Regions from separate parts of the Pseudovibrio sp. JE062 genome, predicted to be linked through region 1. Evidence: riboswitches for the same ligand, from Rfam matches in the RefSeq annotation. Region 1 holds a riboswitch; each other region holds the start of a gene.

Region 1 (5,332 bases):
CCATTGGAAGGTCAACAACGTGAGATCACGAGCCTCTCAACCCGCCTGAGGCACTTTCATCGATATTATGAAGGTCTCTCCCCTCAGGATCTCGCAAGCTTCTCTAACAGCTTCCAAACCGCTCATTTGGATGAAGTCCATATCCACGATGGAACATTAAATACGCTGAATACCTCGGGCCTAAGCGCCTACTGGAACGCCCCTTTGGATGATCCGTTCCATGCAGCGCATGCATGTCGGACGGCGATTGAAATGCAGAAGCAGATGAAGCGTTTTAATGTCAAAGATCGCTTCAACTTCAACCAGAAAAATATGACGGATCACGCGGTCACGCTCGATATCGGCATCTCAACAGGCCTGGCAACGCTCGGAGAAACCGGCACAAGGCGCCACTTCAGATATGCGCCACTCGGCAAACCCGTTGATTTAGCTGATGATTTAGCCCGCCACTGCAAGGAGGCAGGCCACAGTCTCCTCATCTGCGAGACCACCCGCGGCCAGATGCAAGAGCTCGCGACGCTGGAGACGATCCCTGTCAAAACCAGCCGTTATTTAATGCGTTCGTTTGCGTTACTAGGTGATCCATCCCTCGCTTTTTCGGAAAATTTCCTCAAACTCAAAAACACCCATTGCAATATGGTCTTCGCGCTCTTTGAGGAGAACGACAAGAAAAAAGCACTCACCCTGCTCGACGAATGCAAAGCCCTCTCTGACGGCGAGTACAACGCCATCTATGCGGCTTTTGAGAAGTACATCCTCAGTGATCTGGCGCAGCACGAAGCGGTGAAGGATGCAGCGCAATAACGGCATTTGGCCTACAAATAAAAAGAGCCCCCGAAACTCGGAGGCTCAATAATTGGTTTAGACCTATAACGGTTAGCGCAGTTCAACCGCGTAGGTTTCCACTGGAGGCGCTGTTTTAATGAGCCCCTGCTCAATCAGGAAGTTCGCAAAGCGCTCGTAGCGGCCAATATCCAAAGCTGCCGGACGGCTCGCAAAGCGTGGCAGAGTATCTGCCCAGGCGCGCTTGTTCAGCTCATCATCAAGGTTCGGGTAGACCTCAAGGAAGCTCTCCCAGGAGTCTTGAGGGTTGTTCAGCAGATAAACAGTTGCCGCCTCAATCGCACTGATGAACTTCTTCAGGCGTGGATCATCCAGCTTGTCTTTGTGAGCAACGTAGATCAGCTCATCATAAACCGGCACACCATTCTCCTCCGGATAGAACGCACGACCTTTCGCGCCTTCAATTTCCATCTGGTTCAGCTCAAAGTTACGGTAACCACCAATCACCGCATCAACCTGTCCCGCCATCAAGGAAGGAGAGAGCGAAAAGTTCACGTTGATCAGCTCAACGTCATCAGAACTCAAGCCAGCATTGGAGAGCATCTTACCCAGCATCGCGCTTTCAAAGCCGGACGTGGAGTAGCCGATACGCTTGCCCTTGAGGTCTGCAATCTCCTTGATCGGTCCATCTTCCAGCACGATCAGCGTGTTCAGTGGCGTGGAGACCAGCGTGCCGATACGCATCAGCGGCATACCCTCATCGATCTGCGGATGTAGCGTCTGCTGATAGGAGATTGCAATATCCCCCTGCCCGGCTGCAACCAGCTTTGGCGGCATGGAAGGATCAGCCGGTTCAATCAGCTCAACATCAAGCCCTTCCTTCTCGAAGAAGCCCCGTGCCTTCGCAACCACAATCGGAGCATGGTCCGGGTTCGCAAACCAATCGAGCAGCACAGTCAGCTTGTCCGCAGCCTGCACCTGAAGCGTGCTCGCAAGCATCGCTGCGCCAAACAGCATACCTAGTTTTTTCATAAGGTTACGTCCTCATACTCTGAGATCTAGATCTCTTTCTGCCAATAGATCATCCGAGAAGTGGCGAACTCAACAACTGCCCTCAGGCTCAACACCATCACCGCAAGCAAGATCAGCGCTGCAAACATGGTCGCTGTTTGCATGCGTGCGTTGGATTGCAACATGATAAAAGCCAGCCCTCCCTTTGCACCAACCCATTCTCCAACCACCGCACCAATCGGCGCGAACACCGCCGCAATCCGCATGCCTGATGCCAGAGACGGCATCGCAGCAGGAATGCGGATGTAACGGAGCATTTGCCAGCGGTTGAGACCGTGCAGCTTACCAAGGTCAAGCAAGGACTGATCCGTCCTCCGTAACCCGTCAAAAAACGTTGAGGTCACGGAAAAGAAGATCACAATCACAGCCATCACCACCTTGGAAGCAAGCCCAAAGCCGAACCACAGCACCAGAAGCGGCGCAATGGCAAACACAGGAAGAGATTGAGTTGCTGCAATCGGAGGCAGCAGAAACAGGCGCACCCGGCGAGACATCGACAACAGTATTGCAAGCGAAGCCCCGGCACTCACGCCAAAGAGAAAACCGAGAACGGTCTCATAGGCGGTAATGCCTGCATGATGCAGCAAGAAAGCACCTTGATTGAGAAAAGCGGTAAAAACCGCCGCCGGACCTGGCAATAGAAACGGAGGAAACTCTCCAATCCAAACCACAAGTGCCCAAATGGCGACAAACAGCAAAATCCCGAAAAGACTTCGCAGAATTCGTATTAAAGCTCGCTTCAGCATGTTATTTCCCAACAATGGTATTGGGCATCACAAACAGGCGGAAGAACGGAGCTCAGATTGGCTCTCTGGGAATTTTCGACACAGGATCTCCAACTACAAACTGCAGAAATAGAGGTCCGGGAAGAATGGTTCAGGTCCCGTCCCTTCGCCGGCATTACCCGGATCAGGTTCAAAGGGTTTAGCTCATCGCAATCTCAGCTTTTCGAAAGAAAAGCACCCCTCGGAATGGCAGGACCATGCGCGTTTCTACGGGAGTTTGCAAGCAGATTTTCTGAGGCCAGGGGACAACGCCATGAAAAAAGGCCTCAGCTTCAACAGAGCCAAGGCCTTCTAAAATCACTCTAACTTGCTGAAAACAGATTACTTCCAGCTCTTGATTGCCTGAGCGACAACCTTGTTGCCAGTTGTCCCTTTTTCAAAGGTCAGCATTGCGCGGCGACCGCTGTTGTACAGCAGTGGAACATCAATCCATTCACGCTCAGCAAGACGCTGCAGGTTCTTTGCCTTCTCTTCATTGCTGTCAGAAAGAGCAATCCAGAAGAGCGTGTCAGAAACCTTCACAGCAGCCCCATCAAGCGGATCACCAGCTTCGGATTCAGTCTTCTTCAGGATCAGGCCAGGCACCTTCTCAACACCCTTGCCGTCAAACCCTTCCGGGAAGATGAAGTTCAGCTCTAGCAGATGGCTTGCTGGCAGAGACTGATCACTGTTCGGCTTCAGCGTCATCTCGACAGAGAGATTGCGGGATGGAAGCGTCGCAACAGCTTTGATGACAGAGGTTCCATTAACCTCATCCAGCGTCCAGACCACGTTACCACGAGAAGCAGAACCAGCTGCACCCGGTGTCAAAGCTTCTTCATAAAGAATGCTCTGCTGTGCCACTGGAGAAATCTCGGACTCGGTGCCGATGGTCTCTGCCGGTGGAACTGAGTTCGTCTCTACACCTGCTGTCTGCGGCTCAGGCTCCTTGGCAGGCAGCACCTGAGGAGTAGAACTGTCATCAGAGGATGTGGCAGGTGCCGGATCGACACTGCGAACAACAGTTGGTGCAGGTGCACTTTCAGTTGGTGCGGCGCTGGAGGAGTTCCGGGTAATCCGGGTTGTCGTCACCGGTGTTGCATCTGGAGAAACTTTAGCTCCTTCATCAGATGGCAACAGACGGTCAGTGTTCTTCTTAGGCGCACGTTCAGGCTGAACCCGAAGTGGTTCATCTTCACCTGTTGGTGCGCTCTCTGGCTCTCCGGTATCGCTGGTTTCAGCTGGCAGGATCAAAGAGAGAATGGCCTCGCGCTGGCTGTAAACGCCTGCAGTCACACCCAGAATGATCAGGATAATAACAATCATGCCGACAATGCCGGATGTATTGGAAGGCTTCAGACCTTCCTCCTGCTCAATCGCGTCCCCTACACGCTGTGCAACCACAGGCTTGCGGGAGGAAGCAGGTTTACGGCTTGTCTTTGGCTTAACCTTTGCAGGCTCGTCAATCTCGCGGCGAGCGGTCTTGTCTTTGGTCTCCAGCTTGGAGCGACGAGCTTCGCCAGGAACCCAGGCGCGCTCTTCAGCGCTGGTCTCAACAGCTCCTTTGGTCGGCAAGGAAGCAGCAGGCTCTTTCGGCTCGCTCTCGCCCATGGAACCAAGATCAGGCTCTTTGCGCTCTTTAGAAGCTTCAGGCAGCTGGTCACGCGCCATCTGATTGGCTTGGTGAGCAGCATTGCCAAGATCCTGCGCTGCACGAACAGCTTCTTTAAACACATCCGCTTTGGCAGCAGGTGCTTTTGGCTCTTCGCGTGCAGGCTCTTCAGACTTTGCGTCAGCCTTTGGCTTGTCGTCAGCAGGTGGAGGAGTTGGTGCCGCAGAAACAGGAGGAGCTGTCGGCTGCGGAGCACTTGGAGCTGGGGTGGTTTTAGACCGCCCCAACCCGAGAGACTCGCGAGCAGCTTCCGCTTCGACCTTACGAATGGCCTCTTCAAGCTTCAGCTGCTCCTCAGTGATCTGGGAGGGAGACAGTGGTGGGTCGTAACTTTTAAGTTGCTTTACAATTGCATTTCGCGCGCGTTGATAAACTGCCCGCCGTGCCGAACCAGTGTTCTCTTGTAAACCAGCTACCGCTTTTTTCAGAACGGAATTGTAGTCCGCCATTTAACTGCCCATTGCCCCCAGAGCTTCACTTCACGACTTAATCCTGGAATGGATTCTGAACCAGGATTGTGTCATCACGTTCTGGGCTTGTTGATAACAGAGCGACCGGAGCACCAATCAGCTCTTCAACATGCCGAACGTATTTCACAGCTTGTGCAGGTAATTCAGCCCAGGTGCGCGCGCCTTTGGTTGATTCCTTCCAACCAGGCAGGGTCTCATAAATGGGAACAACCCGCGCCTGAGCACCTTGAGATGCCGGAAGGTAATCGATTCGCTCACCATCTAGCTCATAACCAACACAAATCTTAATTTCATCCAGTCCGTCCAAAACGTCAAGCTTTGTCAATGCAATCCCATTGATTCCGCTGGTGCAAACGGTTTGACGGACAATCACTGCATCAAACCAGCCACAGCGACGACGACGACCGGTGTTTGTTCCGAACTCATGACCACGGGTGCCGAGGAACTCACCAACTTCGTTCTGCTGTTCTGTCGGGAACGGGCCTTCACCAACGCGGGTGGTGTAAGCTTTGGTGATGCCAAGCACGTAATCGATGGAGTTTGGACCAAGACCACTACCAGCAGCAGCCTGA
Region 2 (5,332 bases), on a different contig from region 1:
AACGATAATCTTCATTTGCATGTCTCCGATAAAAGCTGGTCTGCTGCTTGCTGTGCCATTGCCGGAGCCAGCAAAAAGCCATGGCGATAAAGCCCGTTGAGGTGAAGCACTCCATTGCGTTCAACAAGACGAGGAAGGTTGTCAGGGAAAGCAGGTCGCAAGCCTGCGCCGATTTCCACCACACTTGCCTCTGCAAAGGCCGGGTGAATAGCAAAGGCCGCACTCATCATCTCAGTTAGAGATCTGAGTGTAGGCGGCCGGTCTGAGTTGCTCTCCACCATTGTGCCTCCAATCATGAACAGACCATCGGTACGCGGTACCAGATAAAGCGGCATACGCGGATGTATAAGGCGGATGACACGAGACAGCTCAACCTCCGGGCATTGCAAAACCGCCATCTCACCACGCACAGCCCGCAAGTCAGGCAGACCAGCTGCCATAGCCGTGCAGTTGAGGTCAACCTGCGAGGGTGCGTCAGTGCCATAGCGGATCTCCACGCCAAGCTTCTCGACAGCCTTTGTCAGATCAACAAGCGCCTGCCGTGGATCAAGATGAGCCTCTTCTTTGAAGAAAAGCCCTCGCTCAAACCGGCCTTCTAAAGCCGGTTCAATCTGAGGGATTACCTGCCCATCAACTTCATCGAAATGGGACGTCCGTCGTGCAAACCGTGTCAGTTCTGCCTGATCTCGCGGTGGTGCGACCACAAGTGTTCCATGCCGTGTAACGGGTGTGACCTCAGCCCACCAATCAGCTGCTTTGCATCCGAGCGTGATGACATTCTCTTCCGCACTTTCCCGCTCGCAATAAGGGGCCAGCATACCGCCTGCGAACCGGGCAACGCTGTTTTCTCCGGGCTTTTCTGCCCTCTCGAAGATGGTGACAGATGCACCACGCTTTGCCAGTTCATAGGCGGAAGCCAGCCCTGCAAGGCCAGCTCCTGCAATCGTAATCACTGCTCCGCCTCCGCTAATGGAAGATAAAGCTCACCACCTTCACGGAACTTGGCCGCCATCGCTTCCATGCCTTCTTTCTGAGCATCAGCCCGAATGTCATGAGAAATCCGCATAGAACAGAACTTTGGCCCACACATAGAGCAGAAATGCGCCACTTTGTGCGCATCCTTCGGCAAGGTCTCATCATGGAAGTTGCGGGCTGTTTCTGGGTCGAGGGACAGGTTGAACTGATCCTCCCAACGGAACTCAAAGCGCGCACGGGATAGTGCATCATCTCGTCGCTGAGCACCCGGCAATCCCTTGGCAAGATCAGCAGCATGAGCGGCAATCTTGTAGGTGATCACGCCAGTCTTCACGTCATCTCGGTCGGGCAGCCCCAGATGCTCCTTCGGCGTCACATAACAAAGCATGGCACAGCCAAACCACCCAATCATCGCCGCGCCAATGCCAGAGGTGATGTGATCGTAACCGGGAGCGATATCTGTGGTGAGAGGGCCAAGTGTGTAGAATGGAGCCTCATGGCAGCATTCCAGCTGCTTATCCATGTTCTCCTTGATCTTATGCATGGCTACATGGCCCGGACCTTCGATCATCACCTGACAATCCTTGGCCCAAGCAATCTTGGTCAGCTCACCAAGCGTTTCCAGCTCAGCAAACTGAGCCTCATCATTCGCATCCGCAATGGAACCTGGACGCAAACCATCACCAAGGGAGAAAGCCACATCATACTGGCGACAGATATCGCAGATCTCAGCAAAGTGCTCATAAAGGAAGCTTTCCTTGTGATGATGCAGACACCACTTGGCCATGATGGAGCCGCCACGAGAAACAATGCCTGTCACACGATTAACGGTCATCGGCACCATGTGCAGACGCACGCCAGCGTGGATGGTGAAATAATCAACCCCTTGCTCAGCCTGCTCAATCAGCGTGTCACGGAAGATCTCCCAAGTCAGATCTTCAGCAATGCCATTCACCTTCTCTAGCGCCTGATAAAGCGGAACCGTCCCAATCGGCACCGGACTGTTGCGGATGATCCACTCGCGGGTGTTGTGAATGTTCCGACCTGTTGAGAGGTCCATCACCGTATCCGCGCCCCAACGGATTGCCCAGACCATCTTGTCCACTTCCTCCTCCATGGAAGAGGTGACTGCGGACGTACCCATATTGGCGTTGATCTTCACCAGAAAGTTCCGGCCAATAATCATTGGCTCGCTCTCTGGGTGATTGATGTTGGAGGGGATAATTGCACGACCTGCCGCTACTTCGTCCCGAACAAACTCCGGCGTCACATAATCAGGAATGCTCGCTCCCCAGTCATTGCCGGAACGTTCCTCGGCAACGGCCTCACGCATCTGGTTCTCGCGGATAGCAACGAACTCCATCTCCGGCGTTATGATGCCTGCGCGGGCATAAGCCAACTGCGTCACAGACTTCCCGTCCTTGCCACGCAGCGGCTGCGGCTTCACCGGAAACTCGGCAACCAATCGCTCGCCCTGTGCAAAGCCATTGTCTTCCGGCTTAATCTCCCGGCCTTCATAGGTTTCCACATCTCCGCGAGCCTTGATCCACTTGCGCCGTACTGTTGGCAGACCTTCGGAAATACTGGTTGTAACAGCAGGATCAGTGTAGGGGCCGGAGCTGTCATAGACTGGCAACGGTGGTTCGCCTGCTGTTGGATGGACGCTGATTTCGCGCATTGGGACGCGCACGTCTTCATGCAGATTGCCATTCACGTAGATCTTGCGTGATGCAGGCAAGGAGCCTGTGGTGATGGATGGCTTTGGGCTAGTCATAATGGTGCTCCTCAAGTTCATAACTCGAAAGACACCAGATGAGTTTTGGCTGGGAAACCGCAGGAAGATCTCCTGCTGAGTGGGGCGCGGTGGATACAATACTCCTGATAACAGGACGCGCGACCCGTGCTTCCTACGCCAGTATCAACTGGGTCAGGTTCAAAGGGTCGCGTCGCCGAGCTTGCGCTCTGTCAGCCTCTCAGTCTCCTAGGTGAGACTCCCCTGCATACGTGTTTTTGCTAGACCTATTAGAAGGGCCTGTCAAGGCAGGTTCGGTTCAGGTGAGGTTCAGAAATCTTCTGTAATTTGGCTTGGGTGAGAGGGGGAGTTGTTGGCCCTTATTGGATTTTGAGGTTTGCGCACCTATCTCTCACCTAAGAATTTCACTTCTGGATATCGCAACTAATAATATCAACGAATGCCTGAAACCTCTTCTCTCCCGTCTGTTCTTGCCGGCCCTATTCTGCGGCGATTAGAAACCACCCGTTTAACCTTCTGGCTCGCTGTTCGCGCACCGGCAGATGTAAAGCTGGAGCTACTGCCCCAAGGCGGTGATCCGCAAACCTATGAGCTTTCCAAAAAGCAGGCAGAGGTGAACCTGATTTCAGCAGGCACGCACCTTCATTACCTGTTGATTGACCTTCCGCTTCATCAGCCACTGCCACAGGATGTCTGGGTCAACTATCGCCTATCTTTGCGTATGGCAGATGATGAGGCGGCAGGCTGGCAAGATCACGCGGCTTGGGCACCTGATCTCTGTTATGAAGGTCAATCGCTTCCCGGCTTCCTTCTCAGCTCCAAAGTGTCTTCGCTTCTGCATGGCTCCTGCCGTAAACCTCACCACGAATCAGGTGACGGCTTGGTCGCTGCAGATCAGTTCCTGGCTAAGCATATTGCCACGAATGGTGGGACCAAGGTTGATCAGGAGAAATGGCCTGCTGCACTGGTGATGAGCGGTGACCAGATTTACTCAGATGATGTAGCTGGTCCAATGCTGCGAGCAATCCATTCGCTCATCGAAAAGCTTGGCATTACAGAAGAGCAGTTGAGCGGCTTGGAAAGCAAGATCCCTGATGCTGCGTCAGATCTGTATAGCCATGGTGATACCTACTATCGGCGTGAGAAGTTTCTGCCCAATCTGGAAAAGAACCGGAAGCTCTGGGTTGTCTTGTTTGGCGGCGTCGAAAAGCCGATTTTTACAGCTGACCATGCTCACAACCACCTGATTACACTAGCTGAATTTCTGGCAATGTATTTGCTCGTCTGGTCTCCTGCTGCATGGGATTTGGTTGAGACAGATAAACCTGAGGGTCTAACACCTGAAGAAACAGAGCTTTATGAGACTGAGCAGGAAATCCTGAAGGACTTTGTCTTAGGCCTCAGTCAGGTCCGAAGGCTCTTTGCGCATTTGCCTGTCGCGATGATCTTTGATGATCACGATGTCACGGACGACTGGAACCTCAATCGTGATTGGGAAGAGACCGCCTACGGTCACCCGTTCTCCCGCCGCATCATCGGTAATGCACTGTGCGCCTACATGCTCAATCAGGGCTGGGGCAACAAACCGGAAGCCTTCGCAGGTGGACTGCTGGATGAGATGACTGAGGTCTTCAAGATCCCTGGCACAAGCGCCTACGATGAGTTTCTGGATCATCTCTTTGGCTTTGAGAATTGGGACTACCACTGGGAGCTGGACCCGCCACTGTTGGTTCTGGACACCCGCACACGCAGATGGAGATCAGAACGGGCAGGATATTTGCCTTCAGGCTTGTTGGACTGGGAAGCTGTCACTGACCTTCAGCGATCCCTTCGCGGCAAGGATGCCGTTCTGCTTGTATCTGCTGCACCAATCTTCGGCGTCAAATTGATCGAGACCCTTCAGAAGCTCCTCACCTTCATGGGCAAGCCGCTCATGGTGGATGCTGAATACTGGATGGCGCATCCGGGAACGGCAGATGGCATTTTGAATGTGTTCCGTCACCGCAAAACGCCAGACCGTTTCACGATCCTCTCCGGAGATGTGCATTACTCGTTTGTGTATGACGTAGAACTGCGCGGCCATTCCAGAGGGCCGGACATCTGGCAAATCTGCAGCAGCGGCATCAAGAACGAGTTCCCCGCAAAGCTGCTGGACAAACTCGATCATCTGAACCGCTGGCTCTATGCGCCCCGCTCACCGCTAAACTGGCTCACGAGACGGCGTGGAATGAAAGTGATCCCGCGCAAGCCAGTCGGCACGCAACACGGTCGTCGCCTACTGAATGCAAGTGGCATTGGATTAGTTGAGTTTGACGAACATGGCGGGCCCGATCAAATCAGCCAACTGCTGCCAGATGGTCGTCAGGTTGTGTTCGTACGCCGGGAAGAAGAAGCTCGCTGGGATTAACTCCAAAAAATCTAGAGCCAAAATAATACCTGTGATCTGCAACTGTCTCAGGTAAATGCTGGGAATTTATTAGAATTACCCAAATTAAGGGCTCTCTCTAATATATCATTGCCATATCGCGAGTTGTTGGTATGCTATTGGTATCAGGGAGAGTCTCGTGTCCAGCATGTCCAGAAAAGTCGGGTTTCCAGAACATT
Region 3 (5,332 bases), on a different contig from region 1:
TGTAAAGCCGTGCTTCGACAGCTGGATGGCACGAAGCACTGGGTGCCTCATCGTGAAGTTCTTTGCTCTGACACGGCCCGGTTTGTTGGCGATGCGCTGGCCTTTGTTGTGGCCGACACGGTGGAACAGGCGCGGGCGGCCATGGAGATGATTGAGGTCGATTATGAAGATGTCGATCCTGCAATTGGAACTGAGGCTGCGCTAGAGGATGGTGCACCGCTGGTTTGGCCGGAGCATGGATCCAATGAAGCCTTCAACATTGGGATGGGTAACAAGGAAGCGATGGAAGAGGCCTTCCAGAATGCGCACCATGTTACCAAGATTAAAGTGGTCAATAACCGTCTGGTTTCCAATGCGGTGGAGCCGCGGGCCTGTATTGGTGAGTTTGATGGCGACAGTGGACGTTACACACTGACCACCGGAACGCAGGGCGGTCATGCTATGCGTGATCTGATTGCCAAGAACATACTCAACGTCGACCCAAAAGATATCCGCGTTGTGACGCCGGATGTGGGCGGTGGTTTTGGAACCAAGATGTTCACCTATCTTGAGTATCCGCTATGTCTGATCGCCGCAAAACGTCTTGGTCGTCCGGTGAAATGGCTTCAGGAACGGACTGAGCATTTCATGTCTGATGCTCATGGGCGAGATAATGTATCCACGGCAGAGCTTGCGCTCGACGAGAACGGCAAGATGATCGGCCTCAAGGTGCATGTGCTTGCAAACATGGGGGCTTACCTACACGAGTTTGGTCCGGGTATTCCTCAGGTGGGTATCACGATGACCTCAGGCCTCTATGATATCCCCGCCACATGGGTGGAAGCGACTGGCGTTTATACCAATACAGTGCCGGTTGATGCCTTCCGTGGGGCAGGGCGTCCTGAGGCGCTTTATCTGATGGAACGGTTGGCTGATAAGGCTGCGCATGAGATGGGCATGGATCCAGCGGAGTTCCGCCGTAAGAGCTTTATCCCCGACGACGCCTTACCTTATACAACAGCGCTCGGACGCATGTATGATACTGGTTCCTTTGGTGCTCATCTGACCAAGGCGTTGGACGAGATCCATTACGGCACTTTTGCGGAGCGAGAAGCGGAGAGCAAGGCCAAGGGCCTATACCGCGGTATTGGCTTGTCGACCTATGTGGAGGCCTGTGCCTTTGCGGGTGGTGAAGAGGCCAAGCTTGAGCTGAACAAGAACGGCAGTGTGACATTGCTGATCGGGACGCAGAGCAACGGTCAGGGTCATGCGACAGCTTATGGTCAGGTGATTGCCGAGTATCTTGGTTTGCAGCTTGATCAGGTTGAGATGGTGCAGGGGGATACGGACCGTGTGGCGACCGGTGGTGGCACTGGTGGATCACGTTCGATCCCGATTGGATTGCCTTCTGTGAAGGCGGCCTCTGAGACACTGGTTAAAAAGATCAAGGAGATCGCCAGTGAAAAGCTGGAGGTTGGTGCTGCGGATCTGACGCTGGAAGCCGGGCAGGTGCGTGTGGTCGGAACTGACCAGCAGATCAGCCTTGCTGATGTTGCGGGATCACAGCCGGATACCTTGAGCGCTGCAGAAAAAGTCATGCAGGATGAGTGCACTTATCCGAATGGCACGCATGTGTGTGAAGTGGAGATTGATCCGGAAACCGGGAAGACGGACGTGGTCAATTATGTGATCGTGGACGACTTCGGGGTGACGGTGAACCCGATGCTTCTTGCTGGCCAGGTGCATGGTGGTACCGGGCAGGCGATCTCTCAGGCGCTATGTGAGAACACGGTTTATGATGAAACCGGACAGCTGCTGTCAGCATCCTTCATGGACTATCATGTTGCGCGTGCTGATGATTTGCCGAGTTTTGATTTCTCGACAAGCAACGTTCCTTCCACGACAAATGCGATGGGCATTAAAGGGGCTGGTGAGGCTGGTTCTATTGGCGCGGCGCCGGCGGTGATGAATGCTGTGCAGTATGCGCTGCGCAAGAATGCCGGGGTTGAGCATATAGATATGCCCGCGACGCCGGTTGCTGTTTGGAGTGCTATTCAGGATGCTCAGGGCTGAGCGAAGCTATTACCAGACATTGAAACGGGATTGTGCAGGCGGGCTGGTGTCCCGCCTGTTTTCGTAGGTATCAGAATGCTTTGAAGGTAATGATGGTTCTGGTGTCCTGGATGCCTTCGAAGACCTGTACCTTGTTGGCAACGAAGTGTCCGATGTCTTCATCGTCGTTGATGTAGAACTTGGCCAGCAGATCGAAATCCCCGGAAGTGGAGTAGATCTCGGAGGCGACTTCCGCGTCTGCGATGGCGTTGGCAACCTGATAGGTTTTTCCGAGCTGGCATTTGATCTGTACAAAGAACGGAATCATTAATCTGCTATCCTTCTGTCCCGTAAGCCTGTTTTGTCTTTCCGGGTGCGCTCAAAATTGAGTTTGCGTTGTTTTGTGAGCATTTTGCGTTGAAGCTGCGTTTTTTTGCAAGCTTTTGCGTTTTTTAAGCGAAATCTACCCCCAGTTGCCTATTGTCGCGGTCTCTCGTTTCCACTTGCAGTTCGCTTGTGGGTTTGCTAGCAAAAAATTCTAACCAATGGGGGTGCTCGGTAGTGACTGCCGGGCTGAGAGGCGGAAGGCCAACTCCTAGAACCTGATCCGGGTCGTGCCGGCGGAGGGAATTGGGATGAGTACCAAGGTAATCGTTCCCGCCGTAATCAATAGGGAGCGAAACAAATGTCCTACAAAGCTGAAGATCTCTGGCAAGTGTTTGAGAACCTGCGTGAGCGTGGTGTGCGGGTTCATTGCCTGACGAACTCTGTTGCGCAGAGCATTACCGCGAACATTATGTTGGCCTGTAACATTGTACCGTCCATGACAGCCGCTCATGATGAAATTCCTGCATTCGTTCAGGGTGTCGACGGGTTGCTGGTCAACCTTGGGACGCTAGATGGAAAGCGCAGGCATGGGATCCGGTTGGGGCTTGAGAATGCTGCGAAGAAATCTATCCCCGTGGTGCTGGACCCGGTTAAAGTGGATCGTACTGACATTCGCATGGAGTTTGCGAAGGACATTTTGCAGGACAACATCTCCATCCTGAAAGCAAATATGACTGAAAGCGCTGGGCTGAGTGGAGCGGTCCGTGAGGATACGCTGCTTGTACGCACCGGAAATGAAGATGCGGTGTTTGGCCGGGAGGCAACCTACACCATCGGCAACGGGCATGCCTATATGGACAAGGTGACTGGCATCGGCTGTGCATTGGGGGGAGTACTGGCGGGTTTTGCTGCTGTTGAGCCGGATCAGGAACTTGCCGTGGTTGCGGCGCTGGCTGTCTATGGTGTATGCGGCGAGATTGCCGCAGAGCAGGCAAATGGGCCGGGAAGCTTCACTCCAGCTTTCATCGATACCCTCTATGGCTTGAAGGCTGACCAATTCAACGAGCGCCTCAAGCTCGAAACAATGAATAATAAAGGTGGGGTATTGGCCTAATGAGTGCGATTGCAGTCACAATTGCGGGCTCGGATTCAGGCGGTGGTGCTGGCGTTCAGGCAGACCTGAAAGCCTTTTCGGCTCGCGGTGTTTATGGGGCCAGTGTGATCACTGCGCTGACGGCCCAAAACACCAAAGGTGTGACAGCCATTCATGATGTGCCGCCAGCATTCGTGGCGGACCAGATGGATGCTGTTTTCTCTGATCTGAAGGTGGATGCCGTGAAAATCGGCATGCTTTCACAGCCAGAGATTATCGATGTTATTGCCACAAAGCTGGCGGAATATGATGTTAAGCGCGTCATCCTTGACCCGGTGATGGTTGCAACTTCTGGTGATGTTTTGTTGCAAACCTCCGCTGTTTCGGTCCTGAAGCAAAAGCTGTTTCCTATGGCGGTGTTGATTACGCCGAATATGCAGGAAGCGGCCTTTTTGCTGGACCAGCCGGTGGCCGGATCCCGTGAAGATATGCACAGCCAAGCTTTGCTTCTGCTGGACATGGGCGCAAACGGGGTTCTGCTGAAAGGCGGACATGGATCTGATGATACATGTGATGACCTCTTCCTCTCCCGCGATGTGGAGAGGTGGTACACGGCGCCAAGGCATGAAACGCAGAACACACATGGGACTGGCTGTACCCTGTCTTCTGCGATTGCGGCGGAACTGGCCAAGGGGCTGGCGCTGCAAGACGCCATTGGCGAAGCGAAAGAATATATTAGTCAGGCGATTAAAGCTGCAGATACGCTTGACGTAGGCGAGGGACATGGGCCTGTGCACCATTTCCACGAATTCTGGTCTGAATAAAAGGCGGAGATAATGACCAAGAACAAAGATAATAATCTGACCCGCCGACAGGCGCTGGGGCTAACCGCTGGGGCGGTTGCTGGTGGCGCTGCACTTGCTGCACCTGCTCTGGCTCAGGATGCTGAACCGGTGATCGAATGGCGCATGGTGACCAGCTGGCCGAAGAACCTGCCAGGTCCAGGAATGTCTGCGCAACGCATTTGTGACCGCATCAACATTATGAGTAATGGTCGGATGCGTGTACGCCTGTTTGCTGCAGGTGAGCTGGTTCCGGCTTTTGAGGTGTTTGACGCTGTTTCAAGCGGCACTGCACAGATGGGCCATTCCGTTGCTTTGTACTGGGCTGGCAAGATGCCGGGCTCAGTGTTTTTTACAACCGTTCCTTTCGGTCTGCTGCCTCAGGAGCATACTGCCTGGGTGGATCAGATGGGTGGTCAGGAATTATGGGATGAGCTTTACGCGCCGTTTGGCGTGAAGCCGTTTATGGCCGGTAATGCTGGCCCAACCATGGCGGGCTGGTATCGTGAACCTGTTGAAACGCTGGATGACCTGAAAGGGCGCAAACTGCGCATGGTTGGTCTCGGTGGTGAGATCCTGCGCAAACTGGGCGTTACCCCGGTCAACATTCCAGCTGCAGAAATCTTCACCAGTTTGCAGACCCATGTGGTGGATGGCGTGGAGTTCCTCGGACCTTGGACTGACAGTGCGCTGGGCTTTCACAAACTGGTCAAATACTATTACGGTCCGGGCTTTAATAAGCCAAACGGTACTGGCGAAGCGATTGTGAATGCGGTTGCGCTGGAAGGTCTTTCTCCTGAGCTTCAGGCGGTGGTTGAAGAGGCTTGCCGTGTGGAAGCTGATCTGGCGCTTTCTGAGGCCAATGCACAGAATGCAGCGAGCCTGAAGGTGCTGCAGGAAGAGCATGGGGTAGAGGTGCGTGAGTTCCCTGAAGAGGTTCTTGCTGCCTTGAAGGAAACCAGCATTGAGGTGCTGGATATCTATACCCAGAAAGACAAAATGGCTCGTAAGATTTATGAGAGTTACATAGAAGCGCAGG
Region 4 (5,332 bases), on a different contig from region 1:
ATCTGGTCCCAGCGGTTGGCGAGTTGAATGGTGATCGCTCCAACTTCCGCCTCGCTGTGATTGAAGGGGAAGATCGGACTTACGGCGCCTGTGATTTTGAGATTGACCGGGAACGAAAAGTTGCCGAGCCAATGGCTGAGACACGCGGGGATATCGCACGGATCTACCTCTACATGCAGGAGACCTATGGCATGCCGTTGACAGAGACAGAGGTGAAGATGTTCAACCAGTGGATGGCTGAGGATCCAGTCTCAGAAGAAGAGCAATTGCGAGATGCGCGTATTTTGGAAATTCAGGGCAACACCAACCCGCTTATCTCGGTAGGTTTCTAACCCGCCATCAATTTCACTTCCTACCGTCATAATTGTGTACCGACACATCATCTACCCTAGGGTAAGATGTTATGACGCTGGGAGGGTACAATGGCAGTTCAAACCGAGAATCTGAAATTCCTCGTTGGTCCGAAAACAGTCCTCGATCATTTGCCGGATAATCCGCTGGATGATCTGGAGGGCGAGATTATTGCGTTTATCGATGCTGCAGTGCGAAGTCTCGACATAGCAATTCAAGAAATAGACAATAAACGCATAACCAACGCAATAATTAACGCAAAACGGCGCGGCGTGCGGGTGCGAGTGGTATCCGAGGCGGATTATCTAAGCGTGGATGAGCCTGCGGATGACCCGCATACCAGTGACCCTCGTGTTGAGAACGAGGTGAACCGCCAGCTTCATGCGGCGCTACTGCGTTCCAAAGTGTGGGTACGGACGGATTTTAACCCACGGATATTCCATCAGAAATTCATCATTCGTGACGGCAATGCTGTTCTGACCGGCTCCACAAACTTCACGGAGACCGGCACGCATCGCAATCTGAACCATCTTCTTATCATCAAGGATGAGAAGGTCGCTGACATCTTTGAGCGGGAATTCAGGGAGATTAAACGCGGAAGATTTGGCCGCTACAGCGTGGATGAGAATGAGTCCGAAAACACACCGAAAGAGGTGGTGGTTGACGACATCCGCGTGAAAGTTTGCTTTGCGCCGGACCATGCGCCGGAGATGGAAGTCACGAAACAGATGACGAAAGCTAAGGAACGGGTGGACTTTGCGATCTTCACCTTCTCCAAAAGCTCCGGCATTGATGATGCCATGTTGCTGCTGATGGAAGCAGGAAGACAGGTGCGCGGTGCTCTTGACGCCCGGCAAGGCGGGCAGGATTGGGCCGCGACGCAGCCTCTTGCAGAAGCTGGCGCTGATCTGCACTTCGTTCGCGGATCGAGCCGGATTGGCAAGCTGCATCATAAGCTTATGGTGATTGACGATAGCATCATGATTGTTGGCAGTTTCAACTACACTGGCCCTGCGAACCGGTTTAATGACGAGAATATCGTTGTTCTGGGGGATTCCGTTGCCCCAACGGAGAACCAGAAACGGTTTGCGATGGCGGCACGGCAGGAGATTGACCGGATCATCAGCGACCACGGGGAACCAATCGTGATCGACTAAATCTGCTCAGCCATTTCGTAAAGGCGTGAATGTTTATCTTTTGGTAACCATTCAGCCAGATTTGGCGCTTACACTTGGCGAATGGCAAATTCCCTGGATAGCGGCGAAGACTTACTCATCATCTGCAAACCAGATGTTACCGCAGCGATTGAAGACTGGATTGATCATCTTGGCTCCGAACGGCGACTGGCTGAGCGGACACTGGAAGCGTATGAGCGCGACACGCGTCAGTTCCTGCGTTTCATGACCAGCTATGAGGGTGAGCCAGTTGCTCTGCGGCATCTGGAGTCGTTGAAACCAAAAGACTTTCGCGGCTTTCTGGCAACGCGTCGGAAAGACGGCGCGCAGACGCGGACGCTTGCTCGCGGTCTGGCTGGTATTCGCTCGTTCCTCTCGTTTCTGGAGGAGCGCGGCGAGGTGAATGCGGCCGGTGCTGCAGCGGTGCGTACGCCGAGACTTCCCCGCAGCTTACCCAAGCCTATCCCCGTTGAGGAGGCCAAAGCTATCGTCAGCAGCGATCTGGCTTTCGAGGATACTCCCTGGGTTGAAGCGCGCAATGCTGCGGTGTTTACTCTCCTGTACGGCTGCGGACTTCGCATCTCTGAAGCGTTGTCTCTGACACCGGCGACGGCACCGAAAGAAGGCGATAAGTCTTTGAAAGTGCGCGGTAAAGGTAATAAGGAACGGCTTGTTCCGGTTTTGCCTGTGGTCGTTGAAGCTATTGAAGCTTACAAAGATCAATGCCCCTATGACCTTTCAGCGAACTCGCCCCTCTTCCGCGGTGTTCGCGGTGGAGCGCTCAACGCTCGCATGATTCAGCTGGCCATGCAAAAAATCCGCAGTGCACTTGGGCTTCCGGATACGGCTACTCCCCATGCATTGCGCCATTCCTTTGCGACGCATTTGCTGTCTGAAGGCGGGGATTTGCGGAGCATTCAGGAGCTTTTGGGCCACGCAAGCCTTTCTACCACGCAGATTTATACGGAAGTGAACAGTGCACAGCTGTTGGATGCCTACGACAAAGCACATCCGCGCCGTTGATAGGTTGTCCCCCTCCTCCACATCGCCTTGATCTCCTCCGGCAGACCCCTTAGGTTCAGAGCTGTGAAACGGGGTGCCCGGCACTTGTGTCGTGGCTGAGATCATACTCGATGAACCTGATCTGGATAATTCCAGCGAAGGGAGCACTCACACCGTGTTGGGGGACAGTTTCTTCTGGCAATATGCCAAGGCCCTGACACCAGCTCTCTTTCGCACAACAAGACCGAGGATAAAAATGGGTCGTGTCGAAAGCGCTTGCGCAACTCTTTCCGCAATTCGTGAAAACAGTCCACTCGTCCATAACATGACGAACATCGTGGTGGCGAACACCACTGCCAACGCCCTGCTGGCGATTGGTGCTTCTCCTGCCATGGTAGATGGACCAGAGGAAGCCCCTGAACTTGCAAGTGTTGCAGGGGCATTAGTGGTCAACGTAGGCACCGTTACTCCTGCGCAAGCAGAGGCGATGAAGCTGGCAACAGCTGCAGCTCACAAGGCTGGTCGTCCATGGGTGCTGGACCCGGTGGCTGTCGGCGCCCTCACCTTCCGCACTAAACTTGCTGCTGAATTGCTGGAGAATAAGCCGAGCGTCATTCGCGGTAATGCCTCTGAAATCATGGCACTTGCCGGTCAGGGTGCAGGCGGAAAAGGCGTTGATAGCACGGATAGCTCTGAGACTGCTCTGGCTGGTGCGAAAGAGCTGGCGAAACAGACTGGTGCTGTGGTTGTTGTCTCTGGTCCGGTCGACTTCATCACTGACGGCACGCGCACTGCTGAAGTCGCCAACGGGGATAAGATGATGCCATACGTGACTGGCCTCGGCTGCACGGCAACGGCCCTCACTGGCGCAACGCTCGCAGTTTGCGATGATCCGTTTGATGCTGCAGTCGATGCAATGGTTTTCCTCGGTGTAACTGGTGAGATTGCTGCGAAAGATACCGCAGGACCAGCAAGTTTGCAGTTGGATATCATCAATGGTCTCTATCAGCTGAACGGTGATATCCTCAATGCAACAGCTCGGGTTGAGATGCATGAAGCCGTTGCTTGATCTTTCCGTATATCTAGTGCTGGGGCCGCAAGACTGCCCTGGCCAGGATCCCGTCAACATCGCAGTCGCAGCCGCTCAAAACGGTGCTACTGTGGTGCAACTGCGCGATAAAACTGGCAGCACCAAAGAGCAGATTGAGCTGGCAGAACGGCTGATGCAGGCGCTTAAACCGCTCAATGTGCCTTTGATCGTCAATGACCGTGTAGATGTTGCGCTGGCCGTTGATGCCGATGGTGTTCATGTTGGACAAGATGACATGAACGCCACTAAAGCGCGGGAATTGATCGGGGCAGATAAGCTGCTTGGACTGTCGGTGAGCACTCAGGATGAGCTGGACGCTGCGGACATTGCAGCCTGCGATTACCTCGGCATCGGCGCATGCTTTCCGACCAACAGCAAAGATGATGCAGCTGATGTGGGGATGCAGAACTTTGCTGGCTTAACTGCTCAATCACAGCTGCCTGTTGTTGGGATTGGCGGAATTTCTCTTGCCAATGCGGATCAAGTGATCAAAGCTGGGGCTGATGGTGTTGCTGTCATTTCAGCAATCTGTGGGGCACCCAGTGCTGCGGAAGCTACGCGCAAGCTTCAGGAAATCGTCAAAAGCGTAAAAGACCTAGGGTGATAGGATAAAACACGCATTTACTCCTCACAGAGCCCATCTACATTGATATATGAGAGAACTGAAGTTTGGTGCATTCATTGAGTTCATGCAAATCGCTCCAAGCTTTTGTTTTAAACGCATCACCAGTGTTTTCCTCTGAGGTGCGTTTCTGGCGGGGGGCCGTTCGTCATGAAGCTTAGTCAAACAACGTTCATGTGCACGCTGTTCAGCACATTCGCTTTCTTTGCCTCTGAAGGACAAGCCCAAACCGCCTGCGAAGTCCGCAAATCTGAGATGGCAGAGCTGGGCAACTGGGAGAACCCAAAGGCACGGCTGAAAGAGCTTTCTCAGATTGAGGTGGAAGGCGAATGCATTGATAACCAACTGGTGGTTCGCGCCCGTGCTTTTACAAGCTGTTCCCCCCGAGACTGCAAATGGGGCTGGGCTGCGGGGCAGTTGAGTTTCTCTGGTGTGTTGACGTTTCGGTTCGGTGGGTTCTTTAAGGCTCAGTATATTGAACTACGGCCAATGGGTCAGCGTATTCAGGCCTATGTGCGGACCGAGAACCATGATCCAACCATTCCCAACAAGACGCGCAGTTACATCCTGATCCGTCAGTAAAGCTGCCTGCTTTGCAGTAGGAGCGTTTGAGCTGCTTTACTTTTTTCCTTGCGTATCTTTTTCCGAAAACCGGTACCCACTTTTCGGAGATACACCAATAAAAAAAGCCGCCTCAGTTTCCTGAAGCGGCTTTCTCTTAATCTGATCAGCTCAGATTACATATGAATTGGCTTTGCAAATGTCGCCATAGCAGCTTCTTTCACTGCTTCGGACATTGTTGGGTGCGCATGACAGGTGCGACCCAGATCTTCTGAAGATCCGCCAAATTCCATCAGAACACATGCTTCGTGGATCATCTCGCCAGCACCGAAGCCAACGATGTGAACGCCGAGAACACGATCTGTTTCTGCGTCAGCCAGAACTTTCACGAAACCGTCGGTGTGCAGCATTGCTTTTGCACGACCGTTTGCAGAGAACGGGAACTTGCCAGACTTGTACTTGATGCCGTCTGCTTTCAGCTCTTCTTCGGTTTTACCAACGCTGGCAACCTCTGGAGAGGTGTAAACAACG

The links. A riboswitch is a leader RNA that binds a small molecule or an ion and turns the genes downstream of it on or off. The one in region 1 is predicted to bind thiamine pyrophosphate.
Region 2: it holds a riboswitch for thiamine pyrophosphate, as region 1 does, so the genes downstream of both, thiC (phosphomethylpyrimidine synthase ThiC) here and PJE062_RS20315 (ABC transporter permease) in region 1, are expected to answer to the same signal.
Region 3: it holds a riboswitch for thiamine pyrophosphate, as region 1 does, so the genes downstream of both, PJE062_RS06055 (hydroxyethylthiazole kinase) here and PJE062_RS20315 (ABC transporter permease) in region 1, are expected to answer to the same signal.
Region 4: it holds a riboswitch for thiamine pyrophosphate, as region 1 does, so the genes downstream of both, thiM (hydroxyethylthiazole kinase) here and PJE062_RS20315 (ABC transporter permease) in region 1, are expected to answer to the same signal.

What each region holds. Positions count from the first base shown of each region.
Region 1 is NZ_DS996812.1:323,225-328,556, reverse strand. Features, by position in the region: gene PJE062_RS20325 (adenylate/guanylate cyclase domain-containing protein) at 1-804, shown strand, start outside; gene PJE062_RS20320 (ABC transporter substrate-binding protein) at 877-1,815, opposite strand; gene PJE062_RS20315 (ABC transporter permease) at 1,842-2,441, opposite strand; TPP riboswitch at 2,724-2,831, opposite strand; gene PJE062_RS20310 (hypothetical protein) at 2,961-4,739, opposite strand; gene PJE062_RS20305 (adenylosuccinate synthase) at 4,777-5,332, opposite strand, start outside.
Region 2 is NZ_DS996807.1:518,112-523,443, forward strand. Features, by position in the region: gene thiS (sulfur carrier protein ThiS) at 1-15, opposite strand, end outside; gene PJE062_RS09945 (FAD-dependent oxidoreductase) at 12-953, opposite strand; gene thiC (phosphomethylpyrimidine synthase ThiC) at 950-2,749, opposite strand; TPP riboswitch at 2,863-2,983, opposite strand; gene PJE062_RS09955 (peptide methionine sulfoxide reductase) at 3,168-5,135, shown strand; gene PJE062_RS09960 (N-acetylmuramic acid 6-phosphate etherase) at 5,302-5,332, shown strand, end outside.
Region 3 is NZ_DS996806.1:367,190-372,521, forward strand. Features, by position in the region: gene PJE062_RS06045 (xanthine dehydrogenase family protein molybdopterin-binding subunit) at 1-2,052, shown strand, start outside; gene PJE062_RS06050 (Lrp/AsnC ligand binding domain-containing protein) at 2,123-2,359, opposite strand; TPP riboswitch at 2,569-2,677, shown strand; gene PJE062_RS06055 (hydroxyethylthiazole kinase) at 2,717-3,472, shown strand; gene thiD (bifunctional hydroxymethylpyrimidine kinase/phosphomethylpyrimidine kinase) at 3,472-4,275, shown strand; gene PJE062_RS06065 (TRAP transporter substrate-binding protein) at 4,288-5,332, shown strand, end outside.
Region 4 is NZ_DS996807.1:193,044-198,375, reverse strand. Features, by position in the region: gene PJE062_RS08450 (endonuclease) at 1-332, shown strand, start outside; gene PJE062_RS08445 (phospholipase D-like domain-containing protein) at 423-1,508, shown strand; gene PJE062_RS08440 (tyrosine recombinase XerC) at 1,590-2,549, shown strand; TPP riboswitch at 2,609-2,709, shown strand; gene thiM (hydroxyethylthiazole kinase) at 2,785-3,597, shown strand; gene thiE (thiamine phosphate synthase) at 3,581-4,222, shown strand; gene PJE062_RS08425 (hypothetical protein) at 4,391-4,822, shown strand; gene lpdA (dihydrolipoyl dehydrogenase) at 4,978-5,332, opposite strand, start outside.